DNA from 2 places in the Vogesella perlucida genome. Region 2 is predicted to be linked to the other one. Evidence: riboswitches for the same ligand, from Rfam matches in the RefSeq annotation. Region 2 holds a riboswitch; the other holds the start of a gene.
What was found. Region 2 has a riboswitch for cobalamin ahead of ACZ9XP_RS12450 (FecCD family ABC transporter permease). Riboswitches for the same ligand answer to the same signal wherever they lie in the genome.
Positions count from the first base shown of each region.

Region 1: it holds a riboswitch for cobalamin, as region 2 does, so the genes downstream of both, ACZ9XP_RS06530 (TonB-dependent receptor) here and ACZ9XP_RS12450 (FecCD family ABC transporter permease) in region 2, are expected to answer to the same signal.

Region 1 covers NZ_CEETRO010000003.1:356,425-361,390, forward strand. The annotation lists gene ACZ9XP_RS06530 (TonB-dependent receptor) at 1-1,784, opposite strand, end outside; cobalamin riboswitch at 1,910-2,115, opposite strand; gene cobT (nicotinate-nucleotide--dimethylbenzimidazole phosphoribosyltransferase) at 2,254-3,288, shown strand; gene ACZ9XP_RS06540 (histidine phosphatase family protein) at 3,421-4,026, shown strand; gene ACZ9XP_RS06545 (adenosylcobinamide-GDP ribazoletransferase) at 4,100-4,960, shown strand.
Region 2 covers NZ_CEETRO010000008.1:46,315-51,280, reverse strand. The annotation lists gene ACZ9XP_RS12465 (ABC transporter substrate-binding protein) at 1-231, opposite strand, end outside; gene ACZ9XP_RS12460 (Card1-like endonuclease domain-containing protein) at 327-1,439, opposite strand; gene ACZ9XP_RS12455 (alpha/beta hydrolase) at 1,532-2,101, opposite strand; cobalamin riboswitch at 2,230-2,435, shown strand; gene ACZ9XP_RS12450 (FecCD family ABC transporter permease) at 2,540-3,565, shown strand; gene ACZ9XP_RS12445 (ABC transporter ATP-binding protein) at 3,562-4,314, shown strand; gene cobO (cob(I)yrinic acid a,c-diamide adenosyltransferase) at 4,311-4,928, shown strand.

The sequences.
Region 1 (4,966 bases), on a different contig from region 2:
TAAGCGCCCAGTTTCTTGGCAAACTGGTTGGCCTGGTCGTTATCCAGCCGCTGCGAGCCCACATACTGCCACTGCACGCCCACACGGGTTGACTCGTACGGTGCCCAGCTCAGCGACAGGTTAGCCATATGGCGGGGTACCAAGGGTACGGTTTTCCCTGCCAGGCTAATGTTGTTGGCCATGCCACTGCGGAAGGTGGCTTGCTGCCATGTCACGGCGGCGCTCAGGTCAAGGTTGGCCGCAAGCGGTGTCTTGCCCTCCAGCTCAACACCCTGGCGCCGGGTCGGGTCGAGGTTAACGTTGGCCGAGCTGAGGTTGTTGTAATGAATTTCACGATTCAGGTCATAACGGAACCATGCCGCCCGCAAGGCCTGGCCCTGGTGCTGCCAGGACAAACCCAGCTCTTTGTCGTGCGATAGCTGTGGCAACAGCGGGGTGCTGACATACGCCTGCTCGTCGGCATTGGCCAGACGGAAGCTCTGGCCCAGCTTGGCATAGCCATCCAGCTGCGGCATCAGCGCCTGGCGCACGCCCAGCTGCCAGGCACGCAGCTCTTTATTGCTGCCGTAGCTGTTTTCATAGCCGCTATGCACCTTGGCACTGTCTTCAACATGCTGCGAGCGGACACCCGCATTGATCGATGTACCCTGGGCTGGCCGCAGCAACACGTCGACAAACCCGCCGGCGTGGCGCTGCTTGATCTTTTTGCTGCCCGTACCGTAGGTATCCACACTGTCCACCGCGGCATCACCGGACATGGCGTCTACACCCAGTACCAGGCGATGACGCGCGACATCCTGTTCATAGCGCAAGCTGGCGGTGAGCTCTTCGGTTCTTTGCTGGCGCTTGCTGCTGTAGCTGGCGCTGATATCTTCGGACTGCAGTTTCTTGGTACTGCTCGCCACATCCAGCAGTACCATGCCCTCGCCTGCAGCTTGCTTCGCTTGCACACCCCACGTATCGGTGCGGGTGCTCATGTAATCGTCGGGCTTGTTGGTACCGCGCGGGTTGCTGGCAAACTCGTCCACCCCATTGGCCGCGTCCACACTACGCACACCGGGCAAACGCGTATCCTGATTGGCCGTGCGGGCATAAAAGCGCAGGGTGCCGCCCTCATGGCGCACCGTGGCCGCCAGGCCGCCGCTATCGTTACGCTCGGCATTGTTCTGGCGATAATTGTCCGTGGTCAGGGATTTCACATAGGCATCCAGCGCCACATGCTGGCTGCTGGCATGGCCGGACAAGTCGATTTTTTTCAGGTTATAGCTACCGGCTGTCAACGTAGCCTGCACGCCATCGGCCGCCCTGAAACCGTTACGGGTAATGATGTTGATCACCCCGCCGGTGGCACCGCCACCATAGGCCACGGCACCACTACCGCGTACCACTTCGATACGCTCGATCTGGCCAAGCGGGACCACGCCCAGGTTGGGTGCCGACAGATCGTTGGTGTTCTGTTTGACACCATCGACCAGAATCAGGGTATTGCTCAGGCCGGTGATGCCAAAGCCACGCAGGTCTACCGCTGCCGTGTCGGCAGCACCGGTGCTGTTACGTATCTGGATACCGGCCAGCCCGGACAACACATCCTGCACTGTACGCGCCGTGCTATTGGCAATATCCCGGGCGGTAATCACCGAAACATTCACCGGCAATTCACGTACTTTGTCCTGGCCGCGGGTGGCGGTAACCACCACTTCGTCGAGGGTAACAGGCTGATTGGCCATGGCGGCCTGGGCACACGCCAGCGCTACCAGCGCGGCCAGTGGTTTGCTTTTGAACATGTAGACACACTCCGTAGGGACAAAAAGGGAGTGCGGAGAAATAAAAGGACACTAGCGCACCGCCGGCAGGCACCGGCAGCAGGCTGTCTGATCGCCTCCCCGCGATACTCCAGCAAGACGCGATTCCGCCGCGTCCATTGCAGGCCGGTCTCCGGGCTGGGCCATGCGGCATCGTGCCTTCCCACCCTGCGGGGCAGTGGCTGATACGATGCCTGGAGCGTATACGCTCAGGCCTTACCGTTGCGGGGGCAGCGCCGGTCTTGCACCGGCTTCCCGTTTCACCTGCCATGCCCGTACGGGCGTGGCAGACACCTGCAAGCCGCCATTATAACGAGCAGCGGCAGCACAGAATGCCCGCGCGGGAAATTAAACCATCTGCATGAAGCCCCCATTGCCAGCCGCGCCGGGCTGTCGTATGGTCTGCCCGTTCGCCTGCCCGGCAGGCCAGAAAATCATGCAAGGACCCCTCATGCCACGTATCCCCGCGCCCAACCTGTCTACCCGCCAAGCCGCCGAAGCCCGCCAGCAGCAACTGACCAAACCCGCCGGCAGCCTGGGCAAACTGGAACAGCTGGCCATCACGCTGGCCGGCCTGCAGGGGCGCGAGATCCCGCTGCCGCTGTCGCCCGCCATTACTGTGTTTGCCGGCGACCACGGCGTATGCGCCGAAGGCGTATCGGCGTTCCCGCCCGAAGTCACCGGTGCCATGGTGGCCAACTTTGTCCACGGTGGTGCCGCCATCAGCGTGCTGGCACGTGTGAACCAGGCGCGGCTGGAGGTGGTAGACGCTGGCGTGGCCAGCGATCTGTCCGCGCTGCCCATCGTGCACGCCAAGGTACGCGCCGGTAGCGGCAACCTGCGCCGCGAGCCCGCGATGAGCCAGGACGAAACCGCCGCCGCGCTGGAGGTTGGCCGCCACGCCGCCCGCCGCGCCATTGCCGATGGCGCCACCCTGCTGATTGCTGGTGACATGGGCATTGGCAACACCACCCCATCCGCCGCGCTGATCTGCCGCCTTACCGGCCACAGCGTGGACGCCATTGTTGGCCGCGGCACCGGTGTGAGCGATGCCGGCCTGGCGGTAAAACGCCAGGTGGTGGCCGACGCACTGGCCCGCGTGGCCGGGCAAACGCTGGACGGCCACGGCGTGCTGGCCGAGCTGGGTGGGCTGGAAATCGCCGCCATGGCCGGCTTCTATCTGGAAGGCGCCCGCCAGGGCGTGCCGCTGCTGCTGGATGGTTTTATCAGCACCGCCGCCGCGCTGGCCGCCCACGCCATCGACCCGGACATCGCCCCGTGGCTGCTGGCCAGCCACTGCTCGCAGGAAACCGGCCACGCGTTGGCCCTGCAGGCGCTGGGCCTGAGCCCGCTGATCGACCTGGGCTTCCGTCTGGGCGAAGGCAGTGGTGCGGCCGCCGCGCTGCCGCTGCTGCAACAGGCCATTGCGCTGCATGCTGGTATGGCCACTTTTGCCGAGGCAGGCGTGGCCGGCAAAAATGCCTGATTGACCGCCGGGCAGCATCGCCCCGCTGCCCGTTGGCGGGTATGCTTGCCAAGCCGCCGCCCGGTAGCCCAGCGCGCCAGCGGCGGTTTTTACGTATTTTCTGTGTGCTTTCGTGGCCAGGAGGCTTGCTGCATGAACCCTTACACCCTCACCCTGCTGCGCCACGGCGACATTGCCCACCAGGGGCGGCTGATCGGCCACACCGACCTGCCGCTTACCGCGCAGGGCCAGGCCGATATGGCTGCCAGTTGGCAGCGCATCGTGCAGCTGGCGCCAGTCAGCTGCATGGCCACCTCGCCACTGCTGCGTTGCCGCGAGTTTGCGGTACAACAGGCACTGGCCAGCCGCGTGCCGCTGCACGTGGCCCCGCAGCTCGCCGAATGCCACTTTGGCGCATGGGAAAACCGCCCGCTAGCCGATATCAGCGCCACCACGCCAGACTGGCAAACGCTGCTGGCGCGCGGCCTGCTTACCCCGGAAGGCGGGGAAAGCTTCGACACCTTCCGCACCCGCGTGCTCACCGGCTTTGCCGAGTGGATGCAGCAGGCGCGCGGCAGCCACCGCGTACTAGTGAGCCACGGCGGGGTGATCAACGTGCTGCTGGCCGAGCTGCTGGGCACCGAGTTCAACGTGGCGCGGCTGATGGCGGTACAACGCGGCGGCTTTGCCCAACTGTCGATTCTGGACGGCCACCCGGCCTACCTGACGCGGCTGGAATCCCCGCAGCCGGCCAGCTAGCCCACAGGCCATGCACAGGCTGCCCACGGGCAGCCCACCGCTTACCCACAACCTTATCCACAGCCTATTGCCCATGCGCACCCTCATTCTGGCGATCCAGTTTCTTACCCGCCTGCCCACACCGCAGCTGAAAACCTTCGACCCGGCGTGGCTGGCCGACGCCGCACGCTGGTTTGCCCCCGTAGGCCTGCTGGTGGGTGCCATCGTGTGGCTGGCGGTGCTGGCCGGCAGCCTGGTGGACCCCTGGTTGGCCGCACTGGCCGGCCTGCTGGCCTGGCTGTGGGTGACCGGTGGCCTGCACATCGACGGCCTGGCCGACCTGGCCGACGCCCAGGGCGCGGCGCACCGCTCGCGCGAACGATTTCTAGAGGTGCTGAAAGACCCGCATCTGGGCAGCTTTGGCGTGCTGAGCCTGGCCACGCAGCTGATCGTCAAGCTGGTACTGCTGATGCTGCTGGTGAAGTTGAGCTTAGGACTTTCCCCGGATGCGCCGCCATTACCGGGTGCGCTACTTTCCCCGGATGCGCCTGCGGCTTATCCGGGCTACCACGGGCACCACGGCGGCCACGGCAGCCAGGCCGGCATCACCGCGTTGACAGGGTTGGCCGCCACGCTGGGCGGGCTGGTGCTGGTGCCAGCCTGGGCGCGGCTGTTTACCGTGGCGTGGTCGGCCACGCTACCCAGCCTGGCAGCGGGTAGCGGCGAACGTTTTGCCTGGCGCCCGCACTGGCCCAGCTTCTGGCTATGCACCCTGCTGCTGGCCGCCGCTAGCGCCTGGCTAGCACCCGTGCTGCTGCTGGCACCGCTGGCCGGGCTGTTCTGGTGGGCCTACCTGAAGCGCAAACTGGGTGGCATGACCGGCGACTGCCTGGGGGCCGGCATCGAGGTATGCGAGAGCCTGCTACTGCTGGCCATGGTGGTGGCAGCGCGCTGATGGCGT
Region 2 (4,966 bases):
CGCCCGCAGGCTGCTGGTAGACGAACTGATACGCAGCAGACGCACCTGCTTGTGGTTCAGCACATGGCTATCGGCAGCCCAGGAAATAAACAGATAGCCTGGCCAGCCGTTACTGCCGATACGCAGCAGTGGCTCCGGCGTGGTACAGCCAGCCAGTGCCAGTGCGGCAAGGCCGGCTTGCAGCAGCTGGCGGCGGCTAAGGTGGCAGGATCGGGGCAAGTAAATGTTCATACAGCCAAAACAAGTGGGTATTTAGTGAATCATACTTAATAACCACCATGTTTCTATAGGTATTGCAGGAAATGGTGCGCTATATCACCTGCAGGTCACCCCGAGTGTAGCCACTGGCGCATAACGGGCTGTGCCTGGGCCAGTGCCGGGCCGGATAGCAGGGCAATGCCCTGTGCCTGCGCCCGCGCCGCTTCGCTGTCGGTAGCCGGGTATAGCGTGGCCAGCATGGCGTGGGCGTGCAGGCCACCCAGGCTGGCGGCACTATCGAGCTTGAACAGGTTATCCAGCCCGATACCGCGCTGGTGCAGCGCGGTGGGCGCCGTGGTTTTGCACTCCACCAGATAGAGCTGGTTATTGCACAGGATGGCCACGTCGTATTCGTTGGCCACCCCGTCGTGCACTACTTTCACCCCCACGGCCGCATCGCTGATGGGCAGGGCGGGCTGTAGCGCTGCCACCTGCGACAGCAGCCACACTTCCAGCCAGCCGCCGCCAAGAAAAAAACGCACCGATGCGTCGTGGCAACGCACGTGGCCAGCCTGATCGATCTCCACCAAGCCGCAGCTGGCCAGCCAGTGGCGCAGCGCCCGCTCGCCGCGCGGTAGTGGGTGGCGGCTGTACTGGCGGGTGTCCAGGTCATTGCACAGGCGGTTCAGCAGCGATAGCGCCGCCGGGCGCTGCGCGGCCAGTGCGGCCAGGCCGGCTGCCAGTGCCTCCAGCCGCTGCGGGCGCTGGGCCAGGCGGTAATGGATATGCTCGATACGGCTACCGTACAGCGCAAAGTAAGCCGCCAGCGTCAAGCCATCGGCAATATCGCTGCCGGTGCGCAGGCCGGTGTGCTCGCCACCCAGCAGCCAGATCAGGCGGTCGCTATGCGGGGCAATACTCATCAGCGGCAGCTGGCGCTCGCGCGCCAGGTCGTAGGCCAGCGCAGCCTGCACCGGCGACGCGGCACTGATATTGAACGCCACCGCCCCCTGCGCCAGTGCGGCCAACTGCTGGCGCAGCGCCAGCGGCTGGGTATCGGCCGCCAGCGTCACCACACTGGCCGGCAGGTGCAGGCTACGGCACACCCCGGCGATATCGGTAGCCAGCCCCAGCTCGCTACGGTGGCACAGCAGGCTGACCTGGCTCACGCCAAAGCGGCGGTCCAGCGCGGGAGTGATGATGTCGCTTTCTACACGGTTTACAAAAGCCAGCAGGTGCATGGCAAAGCCTCGGCAAGAGATGGCAGCATCTTAGCCACGCCAGAGGGCTGCGGCCAAGCCTGCACTATGCCGCAGGCGGCAAAACGCCGCGCTCAAGCGGCCTGCTGCGCCGCCCGGATAACCGACAGCAGCGCCGCCAGCTCGGCCAGGCCGGCCTGCCACTGCGTATGGCCGGACGCCACATTGATATGGCCGGCATCGCGCAGCCATACCAGCGGCGCCTGCCACAGCGCGGCCATGCGCGCGCTGCGCAGCGGCAGGCTGTACGGGTCGCTGTCGCTGGCCACTACCCGCGCAGCAAAAGGCAGCGCGGCCTGCGGCAGCGGGGCAAACGGCTGCAGCTGGGCGGGCGCGCTGGCGCGCTCCACATCGGCCGGGGCCACCAATAGTGCACCGGCCAGCTTGTTACCGTAGCGGGCGGCGTAGTGCGCCACCGTAGCGCAGCCCAGGCTGTGGGCGATGACCACCACCGGCTGCGTGGCAGCCTCTACCGCTGCGTCCAGCGCGGCCAGCCAGTCGCCCAGCTGCGGCGCGTGCCATTCGTGGTTGGCTACGCGCTGCGCGCCCAGCAGCTGCTGCCAGTGGCTTTGCCAGTGGTCCGAGCCGGAGTTGTTCCAGCCCGGCTGGATGATAAAGTCGAACCCGGAAAAATCGTATGCCATGCCGCTACTCCTGCCAATGTCATTTGCTGTTACCTTAGCAGCGCTTTTATATTTCCAAAAAGACTGATTTATTGTTTTTTTATTTCTCATGGCAATATAAACGCCCAAGGAAAGCGCGCCTGATCTGGTAAAATCGCCGCTGCCTAGGTGCTTGCCCGGCTCGGCCGGCAAGTTAAACGGGAAACAGCCCCAAGCTGTGCTGCCCCCGCAACGGTGTGTTTCATCTGGCTGCCCCGCGCAGCTGCCCGGCCCCTGCGCCACTGTACCTGCCGGTACGGGAAGGCGGGCCAGTGGCGAAACCAGCCCGGATACCGGCCCAGGCCACGCTGTGTGCCGCCAGACACCCTGGCCGCACGCTTTACCATGCTGCGGAGGGCGGCATGCGGCCAGCCCCCTGCCCGCCCGCCCCCGCTGTACACCGGAAACACCGTGCAGCCCATGTCTTCTCTTTCATCACCGCGCCCGGCCCACACTGCGCTACGCCTGCCCCCGGCCAGCCTGCTGGCCCTGCTGCTGGCCATTAGCGTGACGACCTTGCTGCTGGCCTGCGCCAGTGGCAGCGTGGCACTGGGGCCCGGCCAGTTATGGCAGGTACTGCAGGGCCGGGGCGATGCGCTGGCCACCACCCTGCTGCAGCTGCGGCTGGAACGCGCCCTGACCGCCTGGATAACCGGTGCCGCGCTGGCGCTGGCCGGCCTGCTGATGCAATCGCTGCTGCGTAACCCGCTGGCCGACCCCTACGTGATGGGCGTCTCCGGCGGCGCCTCGGTGGGCGCCCTGCTGGCGCTGTGGCTGGGCCTGGCCGTGTGGCAGGTAGACCTGGCCGCTGTTGCCGGCGCGCTGGTGCTGTCCGGTGTGCTGTTCTGGCTGGCGCGGCGCGACTTTGGCCGCAGCAGCGGCACCGTGCTGCTGCTACTGACCGGTGCGCTGCTGTCTACTGCTTGTGGCGCGGTGATTTCGCTGCTACTGACCATTGCGCAAGACAACCAGCTGCGCGGCATGGTGTTCTGGCTGGTGGGCGATATCTCCGGCACGCCGCTAAGGCCGTGGCCGTGGCTGGTGCTGCTACCGGCCATGCTGCTGGCCTGGTGGCAGGCCCCGGCCATCAACCTGCTGGCGCTGCACGGCGACCACGCCGCCACGCTGGGCGTGCCGCTGGCGCGGCTGCGCCGCCTGCTGCTGCTGCTGGCAGCCAGCCTGACTGCCACCGCCGTCAGCCAGGGGGGCAGCATCGGCTTTGTCGGCCTGATGGTGCCGCACGCCTGCCGCCTGGTGTGCGGGCCCAACCTGCGCCTGCTGATCCCCGCCTCCATCCTGGCCGGCGCCAGCCTGCTGGTACTGGCCGATACCCTGGCGCGCACCGTGGTGGCACCCATGCAGCTGCCGGTGGGCATTCTTACCGCGCTACTGGGCGTGCCGGTGCTGTTCTGGCAGCTGTCGCGCACGCGCCGGAGGCTGGCATGATGCTGCACACAGACAAACTCAGCATTCTGCAAGGCCAGCGCCACCTGCTGCACCAGCTGGGCTGGCAAGTGCAGGCCGGCGAAGTATGGTGGCTGGCCGGGCGTAACGGCTGCGGCAAAAGCACGCTGCTGGCCACGCTGGCCGGGCTGCGCCCCCCCGCACAGGGCAGCATCAGCCTGTGCGGCCAACCTTTAGGCACCACCGCACCGCGCCTGCGCGCCCAGCGCCTGGCGCTGCTGCCGCAAGCCAGCCACGACGCCTTCGACTACGCCGTGATCGACGCGGTAGCCGCCGCGCGCTACCCGTGGCCAGACGACGGCCACAACCCCGGCCGCATTGCCGCCGCGCTGAACGCCTTCGACCTGGCACGCTTGGCCGAGCGCCCGCTGCAGGCGCTATCCGGCGGCGAGCGCCAGCGCGTGGCGCTGGCCAGCGTGATGGCGCAAGAAGCCCCGCTGATCCTGCTGGACGAGCCCACCAATTCGCTGGACCTGGCGCACCAGGCCGCGCTGCAAGTACAGATACGCCGCTGGCAGGCCGAGGGCAAAGCCGTTGTTGTGGTGAGCCACGACCTGCAGTTTGCCCCCGCCATCGCCAGCCATGCCCTGCTGCTGGACGGCGCCGGCGGCCACAGCCAGCACCCCCTGGCCCAGCTCAGCGCCACCCACCTGGCAGAGGTACTGGGCTACCCGCTTACCCGCATCACCCATGCAGGCCACCCCTGCTTTTTACCCGGACACAGCACATGAGCCACACCGACGACCAAGGCCGCACCGAACGCCACAACGCCCGCATGGCACGCAAAAAAGAAATCATGGACGCCCGTATCGCCGCTGCCGACCAGCACCGCGGCGTATTTATCGTGAACGCCGGTAACGGCAAAGGCAAAAGCTCCAGCGGCCTGGGCATGGTGATGCGCGCGCTGGGCCACGACATGCAGGTAGGCGTGGTGCAATTCATCAAAGGCGCCATGGAAACCGGCGAAGAGCGCTTTCTGCGCCGCTTCCCCGAGCAGGTGCAGTTCCACGCCATGGGCGAGGGCTATACCTGGAACACGCAAGACCGCGAACGCGACGTGGCCCGCGCCAGCGAAGCCTGGGCCAAGGCACGCGAGATGCTGCAAAACCCGGCCATTGGCCTGGTGCTGCTGGACGAGCTGAACATCGCGCTGAAGTACAAATACCTGGACGTAGAGCAAGTACTGGACGACATCCTGGCGCGCCCGCTACACCAGCACGTAATCGTGACTGGTCGCGGCGTACCGGACGCGGTAGTGGAAGCCGCCGACACCGTCACCGACATGACGCTGGTCAAACACGCCTTTGCTGCCGGCATCGCCGCCCAGCCCGGCGTGGAGTGGTAGGCAAAGAGAACCTGAACCCCGTTGGCCACGAAAACCAC